DNA from 2 places in the Providencia sp. PROV003 genome. Region 1 is predicted to be linked to the other one. Evidence: predicted binding sites of a transcription regulator. Region 1 holds the regulator's gene; the other holds the start of a gene.
The links. Region 1 encodes ArgR, which controls arginine synthesis, uptake and breakdown. Its sites were predicted from a motif close to ANTGAATAAAAATACANT; they were not measured.
Positions count from the first base shown of each region.

Region 2: the regulator ArgR is predicted to act here: its motif matches at 7,425-7,442, upstream of argC (N-acetyl-gamma-glutamyl-phosphate reductase).

Region 1 is NZ_CP096369.1:1,124,967-1,135,762, forward strand. It holds gene M1F14_RS05085 (arylsulfatase) at 1-1,668, opposite strand, end outside; gene M1F14_RS05090 (DUF6122 family protein) at 1,774-2,187, opposite strand; gene argR (transcriptional regulator ArgR) at 2,271-2,741, opposite strand; gene mdh (malate dehydrogenase) at 3,236-4,174, shown strand; gene M1F14_RS05105 (helix-turn-helix transcriptional regulator) at 4,642-4,914, opposite strand; gene M1F14_RS05110 (DNA-binding protein) at 5,428-5,775, shown strand; gene M1F14_RS05115 (DNA-binding protein) at 5,909-6,271, shown strand; gene ispB (octaprenyl diphosphate synthase) at 6,302-7,273, opposite strand; gene rplU (50S ribosomal protein L21) at 7,608-7,916, shown strand; gene rpmA (50S ribosomal protein L27) at 7,936-8,193, shown strand; gene cgtA (Obg family GTPase CgtA) at 8,360-9,535, shown strand; gene dacB (serine-type D-Ala-D-Ala carboxypeptidase) at 9,597-10,796, opposite strand, start outside.
Region 2 is NZ_CP096369.1:944,021-954,816, reverse strand. It holds gene oxyR (DNA-binding transcriptional regulator OxyR) at 1-703, opposite strand, end outside; gene M1F14_RS04190 (hypothetical protein) at 2,375-2,722, shown strand; gene argH (argininosuccinate lyase) at 2,787-4,163, opposite strand; gene M1F14_RS04180 (argininosuccinate synthase) at 4,326-5,546, opposite strand; gene argB (acetylglutamate kinase) at 5,591-6,367, opposite strand; gene argC (N-acetyl-gamma-glutamyl-phosphate reductase) at 6,382-7,386, opposite strand; gene argE (acetylornithine deacetylase) at 7,489-8,652, shown strand; gene metF (methylenetetrahydrofolate reductase) at 8,891-9,775, shown strand; gene M1F14_RS04155 (linear amide C-N hydrolase) at 9,839-10,796, opposite strand, start outside.

The DNA of each region.
Region 1 (10,796 bases):
ACCAATATAGTTACCTGTTTTTTCATCATAACCAATATAATCAATGGCTTCTCCTTTGGCTTCAATCACCATGCCAGTTTTAGCAAATTGTTCATATTGCTGACGAAGTTTCTCAAGGATCTTCGGATGTTGTGTTGCAACGTTTTGCGTTTCTAGCGGATCATTTTTTAAATTAAACAGCTCCCATGGCGCCATTTCTGCTTTTGCCGAGTTTGGAACAAGGCGGCGTAGTTTCCAATCACCTTCAACCAAGGCTGCCTGATTATGTAATTCCATGGCAAATGAATAGCGGGTTTTAACGGGGATATCTTGGGTAAAATGTTGTTTAAAGCTAACTCCTCTAATGGGGACTGGGTTGATATTTTTAATTTTTTTATTGGGGTCAATATTGGCAAATTCATATAAGGTTGGCGCGATGTCATAAACGGCCATAGGGGTATTATCAATACTACCCGCTTTATGGATACCAAGGCCTTTGATAATGAAATTGGTATTAATGCCACCCTGTGCGCTAGTAGTTTTATGGTAATTGGCATACGGAGCATTGCTAACATTAGCCCAATGAGGGCCTGCTGAAATAAATGAATTTTTACGGCCTAAGTTTTCGTAGCTATTATCAAATTGCGTCCAAAATGCAGGGTCGCCCTCGTAATAAAAGCCTTGAGCAGGGTTAGCTCCATTATCAGTGGCAAAAATAATGATGGTGTTTTTATCTCGCCCAGTTTCTTTTAGCGTCTGGAATACATTGCCAATTTGCTCATCCATATTAGCTATCATGGCGGCGTAGACTTGCATGGTTTTAGCGGTATAGCGTTTTTCTTCGGGGGTGAGTTGTTCCCATTCTTTATCTAAATCAAGGTGAGGCATCGGCGTTTTATCTGTAATAATCCCGATTTTTTTTAATCGGTTGATTCTCTGCCGGTAAATTTTCCCATAGCCTTCATCATATTGACCGTCAAAACGCTGGGTCCAGTCATCTGGTGCTTGTAGGGGGTCATGGGGAGCCGTGAAGGCTAAATAAGCAAAAATGGGCTGTTCACTGGGTGTTTCTTTGATCCATTTTTCAAGTTGTTGTGCATAAGCTTCGCTGGAGTAAAAATTCGCAGGTAAAGCGGTTTTCTTACCATTTAACGTGTAATAGGTATGGAAACTTTCAACGGTACCAAGAGGAACTGCATCATCAAAATGGCTAGTGCCACCTCCCATAAAGGCAAAAGCTTGGTTAAAACCCCTATCGGTTGGCTTGGAGCCAGAACTGTAGCCTAAGTGCCATTTCCCTGACATCAGTGTGTTATAGCCAGCATCTTGGAAACGCTCGGCCATGGTAACAACGCGATCAGTTAGCCGTAATTCATAGCCTGGTTCACCGACTGTATTTTCGTACCACCACATTCCACCGATACCAGCTTGCTGATTGGTGGCGCCAGTGAGTAGCATGGAACGTGCAGGTGCAGACATTGGTGAGGTGTAATACTGGCTCATTCTGACACCTTGTTCTGCCATTGTTTGTAAATTAGGTGTCGGGATCTCACCGCCAAAAGGACTGATATCGGAATACCCCATATCGTCGGCGATAATGATTAAAATATTAGGTTTTTCAAGGGGGGCGCTGTAAGCAAAGTTTGATATTGCACTGCTTAATGCAACGGCTAATAGTGTTTTTTTGATCATTCCACGGCCTCAATTGTTGATAAATTGTTTCATTAACATTAAATATTGTTGCTATGGATGACTATCGTTCTTTGGAATTATATCTATGGTATAAATGAAAGCTTAATTAACACTCAAGGAAGGCACAGAAATAGGGCATTGTGTGACAGCTAAGCTCAACGTGATTGGGGCATTCATTTCTTTTTTGAGACTGCCCATATAACAATCTAATGAATCTGTAAAAAGATGGAATAAGCAACCTACAGCGACAGCCTTGAGCTTCCATGAAGGCATAAATAATAACACCACATAAGCAATAGCAGCCCAAAGGGAATGAAGAGGATGAAAGCCAATACCGCAACGCTCAGGGTCGAAAATTGGATCTGCTAATAGGTGGTCTAAATCGATAGCCATAGTCGCTATCATGATTAACGCTGCGATCTTCCAATTTTTTCGCCAAAATAAATAAGCAAATAGAATTGGCATCAAAAAATGGAAACCATAATGTACGAGGTTACGGAAAATGTCGAATAACACAGCGAAGTCCCAAAGCAGTTAGGGGGCAGAAAAAACAGAGGGAAATAAGACTTCCCTCTTCATATCAATGAATATCGATAAAATTATAATTCTTGTTCAAACAACGCTAAGATAGCTTCATACAGTTCTTGCGTTGTGAAGTTATTTGCAGGCGTAGAGAAAATCGTGTCATCTCCCGCGATACTGCCTAAAATCCCCTCCGCTTTCCCCAAAGAGTCTAGTAAACGTGCAATAAGTTGTGCGGCACCTGGGCTAGTTCTAATGACGACAACTGAAGGGTTATAGTCAATATCCAACACCAAATTTTTGAGAGGGCTGGTAGCAGTAGGAACACCGGGCTCTGTCGGTAGGCAATACACCATTTCCATTTTTGCATTACGGGTGCGAACCGCACCAAATTTTGTCAGCATTCTGGAAATTTTTGATTGATTGATGTTTTCGAAGCCTTCTTCTTGGAGAGCTGTGACAATTTCAGCTTGTGAGCTGAATTTCTCTTCTTTCAATAGGGCTTTAAAAGCCTTAACCAAGTCTTCTTGTTTAGACGGAGTGCGCATAATTAACCCATTCTTCGGCATTAAACTGAGTTGTATTATCCGTAAAAGTGCATTTTTATGCAACAAAATTGCGTTATGATGATTTTATAAACAGTATTCAATGTGCCCTTGAGTTAAAGAGCCATGGAGAGGTTAATGATAAACATTAATTTATCTTGTTTGCCCATAGTTAAGCGTCAGCATAATAGGCTAATGAACTTACGCAATAAATATTGTAAAATTATTGTTAATAAAAATGATTTTGTTTGAATAATAAACAGTAAAAACAACTTATTGTGCGAAAATCAATAGTAAGAAAAACTATTTGTTAAAAAAGTGCCCGTTATCTCATTAACAGATAAGGAATTTGTTTAGAATACTGGCAATTAGTAGACAAGTTCTCTAGCGTTAAACTCTCTCTCTATCTGTTAACAAATTGTTTTTTATACGTAATGTGTTAAGTGTATAACAAATAAAGTGATATCTTTTTAAAGTACAAATTAAGGAGTTTCAGAATGAAAGTTGCAGTCCTAGGTGCAGCAGGTGGTATCGGTCAGGCTCTAGCCCTTCTTCTCAAAAACCAGCTCCCAGCAGGTTCAGAACTCTCCCTCTACGACATCGCACCAGTAACGCCAGGTGTTGCTGCTGACTTAAGCCACATCCCTACTGATGTTAAAGTAACAGGTTTTGCTGGTGAAGATGCAAAACCGGCGCTAAAAGGTGCTGATATTGTTCTTATTTCAGCGGGTGTTGCGCGTAAACCAGGCATGGATCGCTCTGACCTGTTTAATATTAACGCGGGTATTGTTCGTAATCTGGTCCAACAAATCGCTGAAACTTGCCCGAAAGCGTTAATTGGTATTATTACTAACCCTGTGAATACTACAGTTGCAATTGCAGCAGAAGTACTGAAAAAAGCAGGTGTTTACGACAAGAATCGTTTATTCGGTGTGACAACACTGGATATTATTCGTTCTAATACTTTTGTTGCTGAATTAAAAGGCAAAAATGTCAATGACATCGAAGTTCCTGTAATCGGCGGTCACTCAGGAGTGACAATTCTTCCTTTATTATCACAAATTGAAGGTGTTAGCTTCACTGACGAAGAAGTTGCAGCTCTGACTAAGCGTATCCAAAATGCAGGTACAGAAGTTGTTGAAGCTAAAGCCGGTGGCGGGTCAGCGACTCTGTCTATGGGCCAAGCAGCAGCACGCTTAGGCTTATCTTTAATTCGCGGCCTACAAGGCGAAAGCAATATTGTTGAATGTGTTTACACCGAAGGTGATGGTGAGCACGCACGCTTCTTCGCACAACCAGTTGTTTTAGGTAAAAATGGTATCGAAAAACACTTACCAGTGGGTAAATTAAGTGCGTTTGAAGAAAATGCGCTAAAAGAAATGTTAAGTGTATTAAAAGCAGACATTGAGTTAGGCGAAAAATTTATTAACGGCTAATGCCAATTAATTTTTTCTAACTAAAAAAAGGTTGAGTTCAAGTCTATAGAACTCAACCTTTTTATTTTTTGTCACGCCACGCCACGGTATTCTTCACCTCATGTACTGACTCCAATGAAGATCTATGAGTACTTATTTCCCATAGTAATGGATGCAAAATAGACGCCAGCCAATATTGTATAGGGGCTAATTGTTTTACTCATTTATAATCGATGATGTAAGCAAGTGGTTTTTGGCTGCTTAATGATATGGGGCATCTTATTGTTAGTTAATGGGCTGTAGGGGAAATATTGAGATTGCAAATCGAGTGAAGAAATATAGATGACTTAATATAACGCCCCATCAATAAGGTTTTTGGGTTTAGATAAAAATTGTCTCAACTTAATCAATTAGTATTAATCAGTTAGTATAAGAATATAAAGCCACCGATAATAACTCATAACAATGGCTTTATATTCATTATTTTTTTAGCTTTCTACTTGTGTTTTATCTCTGACTTTCCTTTCTAATAAGTTCCCCGAGATAGGGTCATAATACCGACTAGGCCAAATTTCAGAAGGATGGATACCTAAAAAATTGGCAATGATCCATTCCCCTTTAGGCCAAGGGCGTGATAGTGCATTCGCTAACGTAGAAGAGCTAAGACCTGCCTCTCTAGAAATAGCGGCCAGAGTTGTTCCACGCTTACGTAAAGCGGCGATGATGTCTGCTGGATGCCAGTCCGACTTCCGTAAAATCATTTTTTAGTCCTTTTTTCGCTCAGAATAATGTAGAGTTAATGGTACGAGTAACGGGAAACTGTGATACATTCAGTACAAACTCCCTGTTATTGGAAATAAAATAACAGAAATTTCCCAAAATAATTTCCAGTTTTTTCTAAAAACTTCATTTTATGAAACTGTCGGGGTTTTTGTGAAACTAAATAGAAAGTCAGTGTTAATAATTGTGAATTAGGATAAAACTTTGAAATTAAAACTAACTCTTTCGAGTTAGTAGTGGAAATGGCGTATTTAATGTTATCCGTTACTTGTATTAGTAATATATATAAATTACTCAATAAAATTAGTTAAATTATTAGCGAGTAAATCATTTAATTATCTGTTATTAAAAGAAATTAGAATACTAATAACAAATATTATTTGTATATTATTATTTGCAGTTATAAATAAAATGAATGAGTTAATGTTTTTAAGAAAATATAGATAGTTTTCAGCAACTAGAAATAAATTGTCATCATGACTAGGAGGGTCAGCATGTACAAGGAATGGCTAACTGCAAAGGAGTTGGTCGGGTTGCAAGGGCTTCCCATGACGACTCAAGGCATAAATGCGATGGCAAGGCGAGAAAATTGGGTCAGCCGTAAAAGGCGGGGGATTCAAGGAAAAGCGTTGGAATATCATATTAGTTCTTTGCCTATCGATATTTTTGAAAGCCAGTTTGTGAATGAAACTTCTGCACCTTATCAAGTCAAACGAAATGATAATTCGTTTATTTGGCAGGAGGCATATAACCAGCTTTCTAACGAGGAGCGTGACATTATTTTGACATTCATTATGCGTGAAGGGGCTTTAGCACTAATCGATTTAATTAATAATAAATAGTTTACAAATACTTAAGATGCAAATAATTAGTATATAAAAATAATATTATATTGAGTCTAAAATTTTTTTAACAGTTGACGATTTGGTAAAGCTGCAACAGCAGGTTTCATAATATAAGCGTGAAAGTGAAAATATGAAAAAATTGTGGTTCACTGCAAAAGAATTAGCAGGGCTAGAAGGTCTCCCTACATCGCCTCAGGGGGTAAACCTAATGGCAAGACGAGAAGGCTGGAAGCATCGTCGCAAACGGGGCGTTCAAGGTAAGGCTGTTGAATATTATGTAGAGAGCTTACCTGATGAAATTCAAGGGCAACTCAGTTTATGTGAGCCATCGGTGACTTACCAAAGCCAAAGAATAGATGCACTGCAAATTTGGTCAGAAGCCTATTACCAATTGACGGAGGCTGAACGCAATAAAATTGTCAAACATATCTTGCGTTACGGCTTATCATCACTTCTTGCTCAAATTGGTGAAGAAGAGAAAGAGGAAAAATAACTCCTCTTTCTCGCATCGCATGAGTGAATCTTAGGAATGGCGTTGTATGGCAATGTGCGCTAGGCCAATTAATGCTTCTTTATAGATAGAATCATCAATAACATCTAGCATATCAATGGCTTTTTGTGCCTCTTCTTGTGCGCGGGCATAGGTATACTCAAGGGAGCCACAACGTTTCATCGTTGCGAGGACGGTATCTAATAAGTGGCGTCCATTGCCTTGCTCGATCGCTTGGCGGATCAAAGCAGATTCTTCTTCATTACCATGTTGCATGGCGTGAAGAAGAGGGAGCGTTGGTTTACCCTCATCAAGATCGTCACCTGTATTTTTACCTAATTGCGCATTATCTGCATCGTAATCCAAAAGATCATCAATGAGTTGAAATGCCGTACCAATATAACGACCATAATCTTGCAAGGCTTTTTCTTGCTCTGGCGTCGCATTGGCTAAAATAGCAGAAGCATGAGCTGCAGCTTCAAATAAACGCGCCGTTTTACTGTAGATCACTTGCATGTAGTTTTCTTCAGTAATATTGGGATCGTTACAGTTCATCAACTGTAATACTTCCCCTTCGGCGATCACATTAGTCGCTTCAGACATCAGCTTTAACACCCGCATTGAATCAAGATCTGTCATCATCTGGAAGGATCGAGTGTAAATAAAATCACCGACAAGAACACTTGCCGCATTACCAAAAACGGCATTAGCGGTTTGTTTTCCACGACGCATATCGGATTCATCGACAACATCATCATGCAATAACGTTGCGGTATGAATGAACTCGATCAAGGCTGCGACTTGGGTATGCTTATGACCAGAATAGCCGAGTGCTCGCCCTGCAAGCACAGCGATCATTGGCCGGATCCTTTTGCCACCACCACTGACAATGTAATAACCAAGTTGGTTAATTAGCGCAACATCTGAATTCAATTGACTGAGAATAGCCTCGTTTACCGCAGACATATCTTCAGTTGTTAGTTCAATAATAGATTCTAAATTCATCGTAATTTATTCATATTATTAGTTTTTGGTTCATTCCCTGAATAAAAAATTGGGAGACCGATATAACAGTTATGGTATTAGCATAACATTATTAATAATAAGATTATCAGGTGTGATGCAAAAAATGTTTAAATAAGTAACAATTGAAGCAATAAGCGTGAAATCAATGCTCAAAAACGGTTATTGAGAAAAAAGTCGTATTTTTTGTCATCTAACCGCATTATAGGCTTGTGTTCTGATGCTTTTTTGCGTAGAATTCGCGCCCTATTGTGAATATTTTATAGCGTGCTCTGGAATTGAGATATTTAACGGGTACGCGGAAAGCGGAGTTAATATGTACGCGGTTTTCCAAAGTGGTGGTAAACAACACCGAGTTAGCGAAGGTCAAACTGTCCGCCTAGAAAAGCTGGACATCGCAACAGGTGAAACTGTTGAATTTGATCAAGTTCTGATGGTTGCTAATGGCGATGAGATCCAAATCGGCGCTCCTGTCGTTGAAGGCGTTAAAGTGAAAGCGGAAGTTGTTGCACACGGCCGTGGCGAAAAAGTAAAAATCGTCAAGTTCCGTCGTCGTAAACATAGCCGTAAACAACAGGGTCATCGTCAGTGGTTCACTGATGTTAAGATCACTGTCATCGCTTAAGATTTAGGAGAGCAGATTAATGGCACACAAAAAGGCTGGTGGTTCGACTCGTAACGGTCGTGACTCAGAAGCAAAACGTTTAGGTGTTAAACGTTTTGGTGGTGAAGCTGTATTAGCAGGTAGCATCATCGTTCGTCAACGTGGTACTAAGTTCCACGCAGGTAACAACGTAGGTTGTGGCCGTGACCACACTCTATTCGCATTAGCGGATGGTAAAGTTAAATTTGAAGTTAAAGGTCCAAACAATCGTAAATTTATCAGCATCGAAGCTGAATAAGTTTTCTGATCTTTAATTCAGAATTAAAGCCCTGCAAAAAACTTTTGCGGGGCTTTTTATATTCAGGCATTTTGTTTCTAATGAAGTGCACTCGTATTAAAAAATACGCCATCTCTGAGTAAAACAGCCATCCAGCGTTATATGGCTCAGAAACGGAGAGAGAATTATGAAATTTGTAGATGAAGCCAAAATATTAGTCGTGGCAGGAGATGGTGGCAATGGTTGTGTCAGCTTCCGCCGTGAAAAATACATTCCGAAAGGGGGACCTGACGGAGGTGATGGTGGTGATGGTGGTGATGTTTACTTGCAAGCAGATGAAAACCTCAACACCCTGATCGACTATCGCTTTGAAAAATCATTTCGTGCAGAACGTGGGCAAAATGGTCAAAGTCGTGAGTGTACCGGTAAGCGTGGTCAAGATATCACAGTTAAAGTCCCTGTAGGAACGCGTGTACGCGACTTAGGCACTAATGAAATCCTTTGTGACATGACCCGCCATGAACAGCGCCATATGGTTGCTAAAGGCGGCTTTCATGGCCTTGGGAATACACGTTTTAAATCTTCAGTAAATCGAGCTCCACGTCAACGTACTATGGGGACGAAGGGCGAAACTCGCGAAATACTGTTAGAACTGATGCTATTAGCTGACGTAGGCATGTTGGGTATGCCAAACGCAGGTAAATCAACATTTATACGTTCTGTATCAGCCGCTAAGCCAAAAGTAGCTGATTATCCATTCACAACTTTAGTGCCAAGCCTAGGTGTGGTGCGTATGGATAACGAACAAAGTTTTGTGGTCGCGGATATTCCTGGGTTGATCGAAGGCGCTGCAGAAGGAGCAGGTCTTGGGATCCAATTCCTGAAACACTTAGAACGTTGTCGTGTTTTATTACACTTGATCGACATCTGTCCTATTGATGAATCAGATCCTGTCGAAAATGCCAAGATCATCATCAGTGAACTAGAAAAATACAGTGAAAAACTGGCTGCGAAGCCTCGCTGGTTAGTCTTTAATAAGATCGATATCTTAGGTGAAGAAGAATCCGTACAACGCGCAGCAGAAATTGCTAAAGCAATGGGTTGGGAAGATAAATATTACATGATATCAGCAGTTAACCATGAAGGTGTAAAAGCACTTTGTTGGGACATCATGGAATTTATGAATACTCAGCCACGCGATATGGCAACCACTGAAGATGCTCCGCAACCAGAAAAAGTCGAGTTCATGTGGGATGATTATCACAAAGAACAGCTTTCTGGCGCTGAAGATATTGATGATGACTGGGATGACGATTGGGATGAAGATGACGACGAAGGCGTCGAAATCATTTACCAGAAATAGTTATCGTTGAGACATAAAAAAGGCGCAAAGGCGCCTTTTTTAATTACCAAATTTTGATTGATCAATTTTTCTGGTACAGATCTTTATACAAACGGCTTTCGAAGCGCACTAACGGTACACGACGACTGCGTTGTTGGCTCTGTGGTACGGCATAAGCAGAAATAAACTGTACAAATGCTACGCGTTGCCCACTGGCTGTTGTAATAAAGCCGGCTAGGTTATAAACCCCCTGTAATGCACCTGTTTTGGCAGACACTTTCCCATTAACGCCCGCCTCATCAAAACCACCACGATAGCGTAATGTCCCATCATGACCTGCTAAGGGGAGCATAGAGATAAAATCGAGCTGTTGATCGTTTTTAGCGACAAACTGCAAAACTTCCATCATCGTTGCCGGGGTGATTAAATTATGGCGTGATAACCCTGAGCCATCGACCATGACAGTATTGCCAAGATCGATCCCCGCTTTTTGTTTCAAAACTTGCCTTACGGCATCAGACCCTGAGCGCCATGTTCCTGGAACACCATAATATTCGCGACCAATGGTACGAAAAACAGTGTCGGCAATCATGTTATCGGATTTCTTTAACATTACTTTCAATAAGTCATGTAAGGGCTTAGATTCTGTTTTGACTAACACTTGTGATTGAGCTGTTGGCTGAGTCCGTTTTTTTATATGACCGACTAATTCGATGCCTGCGGTAGTGAGCTCATTTTTGACAATTGCCCCTGAGTAGCTAGCTCCATTTTGCACCGCAAAAGCGAGAGGTAAGGGGTCACTACGTTGAGTAAGGCAACCTGTTAAAGTATAGCGATTTAACTCACCGGGTACGACGTCAAGTTCGCAATAACGGGCTTCGGGAGAGCCTTTTGCCAATGTTTTGACTTCACTGAACATGTTAACAGGATAAAAACTAGCTGTTTTGATAAAGGCAAAATCACCTGCTTTTTCAGCAGGGTATAGGGATACAGAAAAACAATTGCGGTCGATAATAGCGGCGGCAGGTGGCGCACTGAAGCATTGGGTCATATCATTCCATACCCAGCCAGGTGCTTTATCGTGGCTGGTAAATGCGGAAATATCGACGATCAAATCCCCATCAATTTTTTCGATCCCTAGCTGTTTTAACGCATTTGCCATGTTCCGAATTTGCTGGCGAGTTAACGTTGGGTCACCACTGAAGCGGATGACTAAGTCACCTGTCAGTGTATTGTTGCTCAGTTTTGCACTCGTTTCAAAATTGGTAACAAAACGGTAATC
Region 2 (10,796 bases), 180 kb from region 1:
TTCCTGCCGCGACCATGTTGCGTAACGTTTCTAAACTAGTCGCCCTAAAATGCGTATCCTCTTTAGCGCCCGCTTGGAAACAAAAGCCCATAGCTTGGTCACGCAAACAATGGCCATCTTCTAGCATTAATAGCTTTTCACCTGATAATTCACCCATTTCAATGGTGTCACGCCCATGCCATGGATGGCTTTCATAGATAGCTAATTTCATGGGTTCTTCAAATAAAGGGACAACAATAAAAGGATCTGTTTCTTTCACTTCCGCTAAAATTGCACAGTCTAATTTACCACTATCTAACTGAGCCAGTAATTGCTGAGTTTGTGCTTCATGTAAGTAAATTTCTAATTTAGGGTGTGCTTGGTGCAATTGAGGAATGATATGTGGTAATAAGTACGGTGCCACTGTAGGTATCAAACCGATATGCAATGGGCCAGACATACTCTCGCCTTGCAACGCGGCCATTTCTTGCAGTACTTTTATTTCTCGCAAAATAGTTCGAGCCTGTTCAACGAGTAATAAACCTTGTTGAGTAAAAAGAACTTTACGACTAGTTCTTTCTAGTAGCATAACACCAAGCTCTTCTTCTAGCTTACGAATTTGTCCACTCAATGTTGGTTGGCTAACATGACAAGAATCCGCGGCACGTCTAAAGTGTTTATGTTCAGCTAGTGCAACAAGGTACTCCAAATCTCGAATATTCATATTCCTATTTCCTTTCGTGAATTCTTTGCCAAACCAAAGATAGATAATACCAATCACTATATCGATATTAGTTTGTTATATCTATTGATATATTAAAAAACACCGTGTTTCATCCCATTTCAGCATAAATAACCCACTCATTGAAATAAATAGTAACATTTAGAAATAAAATGACTCAATTCTGTTCCCTCCATTTTTCACAAAAAAAAATAGGAATCAAACAATTATAAATTGTATTTATGACATCAAATTAAAGTAAACCTTTCTTCAATTTTATATGAGTACATAAACAAACCTCCCCCAAATAATAGTTTATATCCAGTCTAGTCGCTTCTAAAAAGCTTTCATCCGTGATAATGACACGAGGAGCTAAAATACTATGGATGCTACTATTACCACACTTTATCCCCTCACAAGTTAAAAATACCTCATTAAATAATTAAAGAATGTCGCCATACTGTCGATACCCTATACCGCATGTTAATGATAACAAAACTGAGTATTGAAGAGAGCTGAAACGGCCAAGTAAGCAAATGAAGCTGCTGAAAACAAATAACAACAAAAGGCGTAATAGAGATCAGCAATGTAATTTAGTAAAGAGCCCCCCCATTTAGCCTTCTCTTTTTGTAAGTACAAAAAAGAATTGCGCCTTAACATGAGCAACAACTAATAGGGCAAGCAAGCAAAAATAAAGACGTCAAACATCAATTTGGGGAGTTCCAATATAATTGGATGTAATATTGAAACATTTATATTAATCACAATGTAGTTTTAAGCGAAATAACTCGAAAAACAAGGTAGCTTTACTCTCCAAAAGTTTAAAAATGGGCTTGGTTAGCCTTTTTTTAGAAACATTTTGTTATATTTGTTTTCATTTATTATTAATCTTTGTAAGTTTCTGTTTGAAAGTTAATTCAAAATCTCAATGTAACCTGACTACTTTATATATAAATAGAGCTCTACTCGCTGTCACTATCAAAAAAACCACAGCAGATTAAACCATCAAAAAGAGAGATAAAACCACAAACTCAGAACATTAAAAACCCAAAAAGGCAAATTAATAGATGATGATAAAAATTCCACTATAGAACATTAAACTGAATAGATTCTATACATCCCCTATTTCTATTATATTTTCACACATTTGAATTTTCACATTTACACCTTTAACGCGTTTTTCGTTTTATAATTCTTCCATAGCAAGACATGAGCAAATTAAAATCAACCAAACTATATAGACTTTAAATTAGGAGTTAATATCATGACTATTAAAAATATCTCTTCAGTATTAGCGTTAACTTTAGTCGCTACTTCATTATTCACAGCAAATGTATAAACTAAAGAGAATCAAACAACAATTAATTTTAAAGCTGCTATTTTTGCTTCACCCTGTACTTATGACATCAATAATAAAACAAATTTAAATTATTTTAATAATGAAAAAATAAAACAGAAACAAGCAAAATTAATTTCTCTAAAGAGCAAAAATCCACAGAGTAGAAAAAATTAGATAATAACCATAGCACTTACCAATTTAAATGGACTAATGAAGATAAAGGCCATGCACTATTATCAGTACAACATGCATAATCATTAAACGACTTTTTTATTAAATAACCAAGATAATATAACAAACTGATTTTAAACAAAATTAAATTATAGGATTCTATTATGAAAAATTCAATGGCGAAAAAAGTATTTCATTGTTCAATAACAGCTTTATTATTAATGACAGCCTCTAGTATATTTAGTGCTTATGCCGCTCAGAATCAAGATTCTGGCACCATTAATTTCTATGGCGCAATTGTCCATCCGAATTGTACAAATGATATCAGTGAGACACAGATTAAATTACATTGTATGAATAATAATACAGAATTAACCACCGAGAGTATTGAGCTAAATAATATTACTCAAAAAAGTGGCTGGAAGGTTATTAATGATGGCAGAAATGAATATTCATACAATTGGGTTAACGAAGAGAAACAACTAGGCATGCTAACCGTTAAATATATTTAATAGAACTGTGTTATGGGAATTGGGGTAGTCATGCTACCCCCCATTTTCTGGTGACAATGACCGATTAAAGCCCCAACCTTGTTTTTGCCTCCACAATCGCACTCGCCACCTGCTTCTGAGATACCCCACCTTTTGCTAACCGCTTATCTAAGCATGATTGCAGCGATAAAATTTCATACACATCCAATTGAATAGTATCACTGAATTTTTGCAGATCACTTAATGCCATTTCTTCCAATGCTTTACCTTGAGCAATAGCAGTAACAACCGCTTCACCCACAATATGGTGCGCTTCACGGAATGGAACGCCTTTCGCTACTAAATAATCCGCCAGCTCAGTCGCATTTGCATAGCCTTGTTTTGCTGCATCTTCACAACGTGGGCGACGAATTTGAATACCATCAAGGACTAACACTGCCATATGCATACAATCTAACCATGTGTCTAATGCATCAAATAAGCCTTCTTTATCCTCTTGCATGTCTTTGTTATAAGCAAGCGGTAACCCTTTTAACGTCATCATCATACCCGTTAATGCGCCTTGAACTCGCCCACATTTACCGCGGATCAATTCGAGTGCATCTGGGTTTTTCTTTTGTGGCATTAATGAAGAGCCCGAGGTTACTTTGTCAGATAACTCAACGAAGCCTGCCTCACCACTATTGAAGAAAATTAAATCTTCAGCAAAACGCGATAAATGCACCATGCCAATGCTGGCATCAGATAATAATTCGAGTACGTGATCTCTGTCTGAAACGGTGTCTAAACTATTGCGTGTCGCAGATGCGAAACCAAGCCAAGAGGCAAGTTGCTCTCGGTCAATATCATACGCTGTCCCCGCCAATGCACCACACCCTAATGGGCTAACGTCTAGACGCTTTAGTGTGTCTTTTAAGCGGCTTTCATCACGCGCTAACATTTCACTATAAGCTAAACACCAGTGGGCAAATGTCACGGGCTGAGCGCGTTGTAAATGAGTATAGCCTGGCATCACTGCGTCTTGGTTATTTTCGGCTGTGATGACTAATGCTTTTTGTAGCTCAGTGACCGCTTCTAATAATAATGCGACTTGGTCTTTACACCATAATTTTAAATCTGTCGCCACTTGGTCATTACGACTACGACCTGTGTGTAATTTTTTACCTAAATCACCAACTTTATCAATCAGTTTACCTTCAACCCAGCTGTGAATATCTTCTGCATCACTTTGCAGTATAATTTCAGGGTTATCTTGCACTTCTTTTAACAATGCATTTAGCGCTTGTTCTAAAGATTGTTGTTCGCTCTCAGTCAGTACACCAACGGTGACTAATGATTTTGACCATGCGACTGAGCCAATAATATCTTGTTGCGCCAAGCGATAATCAAAACGCAGTGAATCATTAAACTGTTTAAACCGTTGATCCGCTTGCTGGCTAAAACGCCCACCCCATAGTGCCATAACTAATCCCTACCTGATTGATAAAATAAGTTTTGCTCCCGACAGCATTAAACGCTGCCGGGGATCTAGCCTGTTATATTCCCAATAATTCGAGGTGCAGCTAAGCGACAAGTCAATGTGTACAATCAACGCCAGTGCAACTTGAAGTATGACGAGTATAGGTTACTTAGCTTTATTCTGTTCTTTCAACGCACGGATACGTGAAGACAGGGAATAAAGACGGATAAACCCGCCTGCGTGGCTATGGTCATATACCTCATCTTCACCAAATGTGGCGAATTCTTCAGAATATAGGCTCTTGTCCGCTTTCTTCTGAATTGCCGTGACTTGCCCTTTATATAATTTCAGAACAACTTCACCGGTGACATCTTGTGCTAATGATTCTGCCGCAGCTTGTAGCGAATGGCGTAATGGCGCAAACCAACGCCCATCATAAACCACATAAGACATTTCTAAGCCTAATTGCTCACGCCATTTGTAGCTATCGCGGTCCAGAACTAATTGCTCAACACCACGCAGAGCCGCCATCATAATGGTGCCCCCTGGGGTTTCATAGCAACCGCGAGATTTCATGCCGACTAAACGGTTTTCAACGATATCGATACGGCCAACACCGTGTTTTGCCCCTAGCGTATTCAGTGTTTCTAGGCAACCTAGTGCAGATAATGTTTTACCATTAACTGAAACTACCTCGCCGTGTTTCACGCCCACGGTCACCAGTTCAGCTTCATCTGGCGCATCTTGTGGGTCAACTGTCCATACCCAGCAGTCTTGGTTTGCTGCATTCCATGTGCTTTCTAATACACCACCTTCTGTAGAGATATGCCACGCATTTTCATCACGGCTATAAATTTTTTCAAGGCTAGCAGTCGTTGGGATATTGCGCTCTTTTAAATAATCGAGCAGCGCCTCACGTGAGCGAAGATCCCACTCACGCCATGGAGCAACCACCTGTAATTGCGGCGCAAGCGCAGTATAGGTGCTTTCGAAGCGTACTTGGTCATTCCCTTTACCTGTTGCGCCATGGGCAACCGCATCAGCCCCTACTTTTAAGGCAATTTCCACTTGGGCTTTTGCAATAATAGGACGAGCCATTGAGGTACCTAATAAATAACTACCTTCGTATAACGCACCTGTTTTAAGAACTGGGTAAATATATTCCTTAACGAATTCTTCGCGCAGGTCAACAACGTAACACTCAGATGCGCCTGATTGCAGAGCCTTTTTCTCAACACCGACTAAGTCTTCTCTGTCTTGCCCTACGTCAGCAACGAAAGCAACCACTTCGCAGTCATCATAGTTTTCTTTCAACCATGGAATAATTGCCGATGTATCGAGACCACCTGAGTATGCTAATACGATTTTTTTAATGCCCTTTTTCATAACGTACCTATTCCGCTCAATTAATATTTATTTCCATGGCTCATTTATGATGCCAAGATCCGAGTTCCGATAGCTGTCCCATTAAACAGCTCAGGAAGTTGTTCTGCATGACGCCAACTTGCGATATCAACCGAGCGCTGTAAGGCCGTTGCGGCATCAAGTGCAGCATTCACCTTAACAATCATTCCATCAGTGATGATGCCTTGCTCAATTAATTTTTGGGCTTTTTGTGTCGTCATTTCATCAATTTTCTGGCCTTTACCATCCAAAATACCGCTCACATCAGACAGTAAAACCAGATCTGCATTTAATGCTTGCGCGATAGCGGTGGCTGCTTGGTCAGCATTCACATTCATCAATTCACCCTCTGGGGTGATCCCTATCGAGCTAACAATTGGTAAATAACCTGAATTCAAAAGTAATTTCAATAAATTAGAGTTACCTGGCTTTGCGTTTCCAACATGCCCTAGCTCTTCATTTAATTGAGTCACTATGGCACTTTGACCGTCACCCAGCGACAAACCTACCGCAGGTAACTGATATTTTATCGCCCACGCTAGCAAGGTTTTATTAGCTGTTCCCGCTAAGGCACCCGTAATAATATCGATTTGGTCTGCAGGCGTGACACGCAACCCTTGTTTTTTCACGACAGGTAATTGTAGTTTTTGCATTAGTTCATCTACTAAGCACCCACCACCATGAACAATCACTAGCTCACGTTGATGTCGCTGGCGATAGCTTTGGATTGCCGTAAACAACTTTTCAAGTGCCTCGGTGCTATCAAGTAACACTCCGCCCAATTTAATCACTAAGGGTTGCATGGGTTTGATCCTTATTAAAATAATGACTGAGTTTCATTAAAACCAAAACGAATATTCATGCACTGAACGGCTTGTGCAGCAGCACCTTTAAGCAGGTTATCTTCTGTACCGACTAAAATCAGGTGTTCCCCTTTCAATACATAGCCGATATCACAAAATGGCGTACCAACAACTGATTTCAATGCTGGAACACCTTTTTCATACAAACGGACTAACGGTTTGCCTTGATATGCCTCTTTAAAAGTTTTACCAACCTGCTCTGCGGTCACACCGGCTTTTACTTTGCAGGTGATAGTCGCCAATATTCCTCGTGAAAAATTGCCCAGATGAGGAGTGAAAATGACATCCCGACCTAAATGAGTCGCAATTTCTGGCTGATGACGATGCGTAAAGATGCCATATGGCTGTAAGCTAACTTCACAAAAACTGTTGGTCATCGATGCCTTACGGCCCGCACCTGAAACACCGCTAGTTGCATTAATTACTGGCCACATTGCGTCATCCAGTAATTGCGCATCAATTAATGGCTTCAGCGCTAACTGAGACACCGTCGGATAACACCCCGGAACAGCAATTAACTGAGCTTGTCGAATTTTATCCGTCTGCCATTCAGCTAAACCGTAAACTGCTTGCATTAACCATTCGGTATTTGTATGTTCAAAGCCATAGTACTGCGTATAAAACGCAGGGTCTTGAACGCGATAAGCACCGGATAAGTCAAACACCACACAACCCGCCTCAAGAAATTGAGGCGCGATGTCATGGCTCACTTCATGTGCAGTAGCGAGAAAAACAACATCAATACCTTTCGCAGCCTCTGCAACATCAGTTAATGGCTGTACCGGAAGGTCAATAATACCCTTATACTGAGGATGCAAATCAGAAAAACGTTTATTTGCATCTGCGCTTTGCGCGGAAACCATTAATCCCTGAAGATTTATTTCAGGGTGACGCTGCAAATAAGCGGCTAATTCTGCTCCAGTATAGCCACTGGCCCCGATAATGAGTGTGTTCAACATATGCTTTCTACCTTGTACTCGTGACCCAAACAGTTTAATGTGTATTTTTATTCAAATAAAGTGCATGAATATTGATACTATTATGGATAAAGGCTGTCAACAGTGAATATTAAATTACCTGCATTTATTGAGATTTATCGTCAATTAATTGCCACTCCATCGATTAGTGCGACTGATTCTCATTTGGATCAAAGCAATAAAGCCCTTGTGGAACTTTTAGGTGGTTGGTTAGAAACTCTCGGTTTTTCGGTTAACATCCAACCTGTGCCGGAAACACGTGATAAATACAACTTACTCGCTTCTATCGGTGAGGGTAACGGTGGGCTCATGTTATGTGGCCATACCGACACAGTACCATTCGATGAGGGCCGTTGGAGTAAAAACCCATTCGAGCTGACTGAGCACGATGGTAAGTTATATGGGCTTGGTACCGCAGATATGAAAGGTTTTTTCGCCTTTATTGTTGATGCGTTAAGAGATATGGATTTAACAAAACTCCAACGCCCACTGCATATCTTAGCAACTGCTGATGAAGAAACGTCAATGGCAGGTGCACGTTATTTTGCGGCTAACACAGCACTACGCCCTGATTTTGCTATTATTGGTGAACCTACGTCTTTACAACCTATACGAGCACATAAAGGGCATATATCGAACGCCATTCGCATTACTGGGCAATCAGGGCATTCCAGTGACCCAGAGCGTGGTGTTAATGCGATTGAATTAATGCATGAATCGATTTCTCATTTGATGACGCTCAGAAATACATTGAAAGAGCGTTTTAATAACCCTGCTTTTGTTATTCCATACCCAACTATGAACTTTGGGCACATTCATGGAGGGGACGCGGCAAACCGTATCTGCGGCTGTTGTGAGTTGCATATGGATATTCGCCCACTACCAGGGCTGACATTGCAAGATCTGGATGAAATGTTAAATCATGCCCTTGAGCCTGTCAGCACCAAATGGCCAGGCCGTATAGCAATAGAATCAATGCATCCACCAATTCCTGGCTATGAATGCCCAACAGATCACAAAATGGTTGCTGTGATTGAACAGTTACTAGGGCAAAAAGCAGATACCGTAAATTACTGTACTGAAGCGCCATTCATTCAAGAACTGTGCCCGACCTTAGTACTTGGCCCAGGTTCGATTGAGCAAGCACACCAACCTGATGAGTTTATTGATATGCGTTTTATAGAACCGACTCGTCAGCTAATTAGCCAAATGATAGAACACTTCTGTTTTACTAAACAAAATCAATGATTGCCTTAAAAACGCATGGCTATATTTAGCGCCATGCGTTTTTATCATGAATTTTTTTCCTGTTACCTTTGAAAAAACCTCAGCGTCTATATTTAATTTAAGGGTTGACTATCGACCAATATCCGGTAATCTCTATTTAGCCGTCTAAACGTATAGACGCGTACATGGATGTGATTATTTATAAAGATCATAACTCACAAAGATAATAATGAGTCTGCAAATTGCGAGGTTACAGGGTATGAGTTTTTTTCACGCAAACCAGCGCGAAGCGCTAAATCAAAACTTAGCTGAATTAGATGGCCAAATTAATGTTTCATTTGAGTTTTTCCCACCTCGCAGTGAAGAGATGGAGCAAACACTTTGGAAATCTATCGATAGACTCAAAACCTTAAAACCTAAATTTGTATCAGTGACCTATGGTGCTAACTCAGGTGAACGCGATCGAACCCATAGCATTATTAAAGATATCAAAGATAAAACAGGTTTAATTGCAGCCCCTCATTTAACCTGTATCGATGCGAGCCGTGATGAATTAAAAGGCATTGCACGTGACTACTGGAATAATGGTATACGCCATATCGTAGCTCTACGTGGCGACCTACCCGATAACAGCAATAAACCCGATATGTATGCAACTGATTTGGTTGAACTATTAAAAGGTGAAGCCGACTTTGATATTTCAGTCGCTGCTTATCCAGAGGTTCACCCTGAAGCGAAAAGTGCCCAAGCAGATTTAATTAGCCTTAAAAAGAAAATTGATGCAGGTGCTAGCCGTGCAATCACCCAATTTTTCTTTGATGTTGAAAGCTACCTCCGTTTTCGCGATCGCTGCGTTGCAACAGGTATCGACGTTGAAATCGTCCCAGGTATTTTACCCGTTTCTAATTTCCGTCAGTTAGAGCGTTTTGCCAAATTAACCAATGTACGCATTCCCGCATGGATGAGCAAAATGTATGAAGGGTTAGACAACGACCCTGAAAGCCGTAACCTTGTTGGTGCCTCAATCGCCATGGATATGGTCAAAATTTTGAGCAGAGAAGGCGTGAAAGATTTCCATTTTTATACCCTTAACCGCTCTGAACTTACTTATGCAATCTGTCATACGTTAGGAGTTAGGCCTTAAAGGGCGAGTTTACAGCACATAAGTTCATTAAAGGGGCTAGTTGCCCCTCACCCTATAAATAGACTAAACCAAGGCTGGGTTAGGAACATTAACGTGAATGAATACGGGTTGTTGCTCATTCTCAAATTGTTCTATCGTAAATTTTTGATAATTTAAATTGTTATACCCTCTAAATAAGAGTATCCCCCGCTGCAAATCAGTCAATACTGTCCAAACTGAAAACTCGGTTAGGTAAAGCTTGAAGATATCATCTTCCCCTAATAATGGATCAACAGAGGCATTTTTAGGCCGGTCAAATTTATTCATGACGTGCCCTAATTCTACGAGCTGAACATTGGGGTCTGATACTTTATGATAGTAAGTTGAATAATAAACTGCCCGAACAAACCGCCCAACAGAGGTGTCAGCATTTGGCACTGCAGCAAGAGCGATACCACTATCAGGCTGGGAGAGTTTCATATTACCTAACGTGCTTGATGACACATCAACATTTGAGAGTTGGGTATAGTTATTAAGGTTAGTGAGATGCCAAGGAAATTCAGGGCCATTCGTCATACAGCGAGTTGGGTTGTCATAAACGTGCAAAACCCCCTTTGATACTTCAACCACGATACACGCCCCCGTTCTGTCATAAAAAGCATAATGAAAAGGGCTTGGCATATTACGCAGCAGTAATAATTTTTGTGACCAAAATGCCGTTTTAGGGATCGCTTTTTTCAACTCAGCGACTGTGGCGTATTGAGATAATGCCCACTCACCAATTGATGCAATCGGTACTGCTTTAGTATATTTTTTGGGGTTAAGGGGGGCTAATTCAGAATCTGTGATCATATTTAAACTAAAAGCTAACCCTCCGGAGTTAACGCCCTCAAGCACATCCCTTTCCCCTAAAATACTCACTGGTGCAGTAATTGCGATAAAAGGATACTTCACTTTATACTTTAGTCCTAAAGAGCCATCAGGGGCTTTACGCTGAAAAATATGGTTCTTCGGGTAATAAGTTAAAATTGACTCAGGTTCA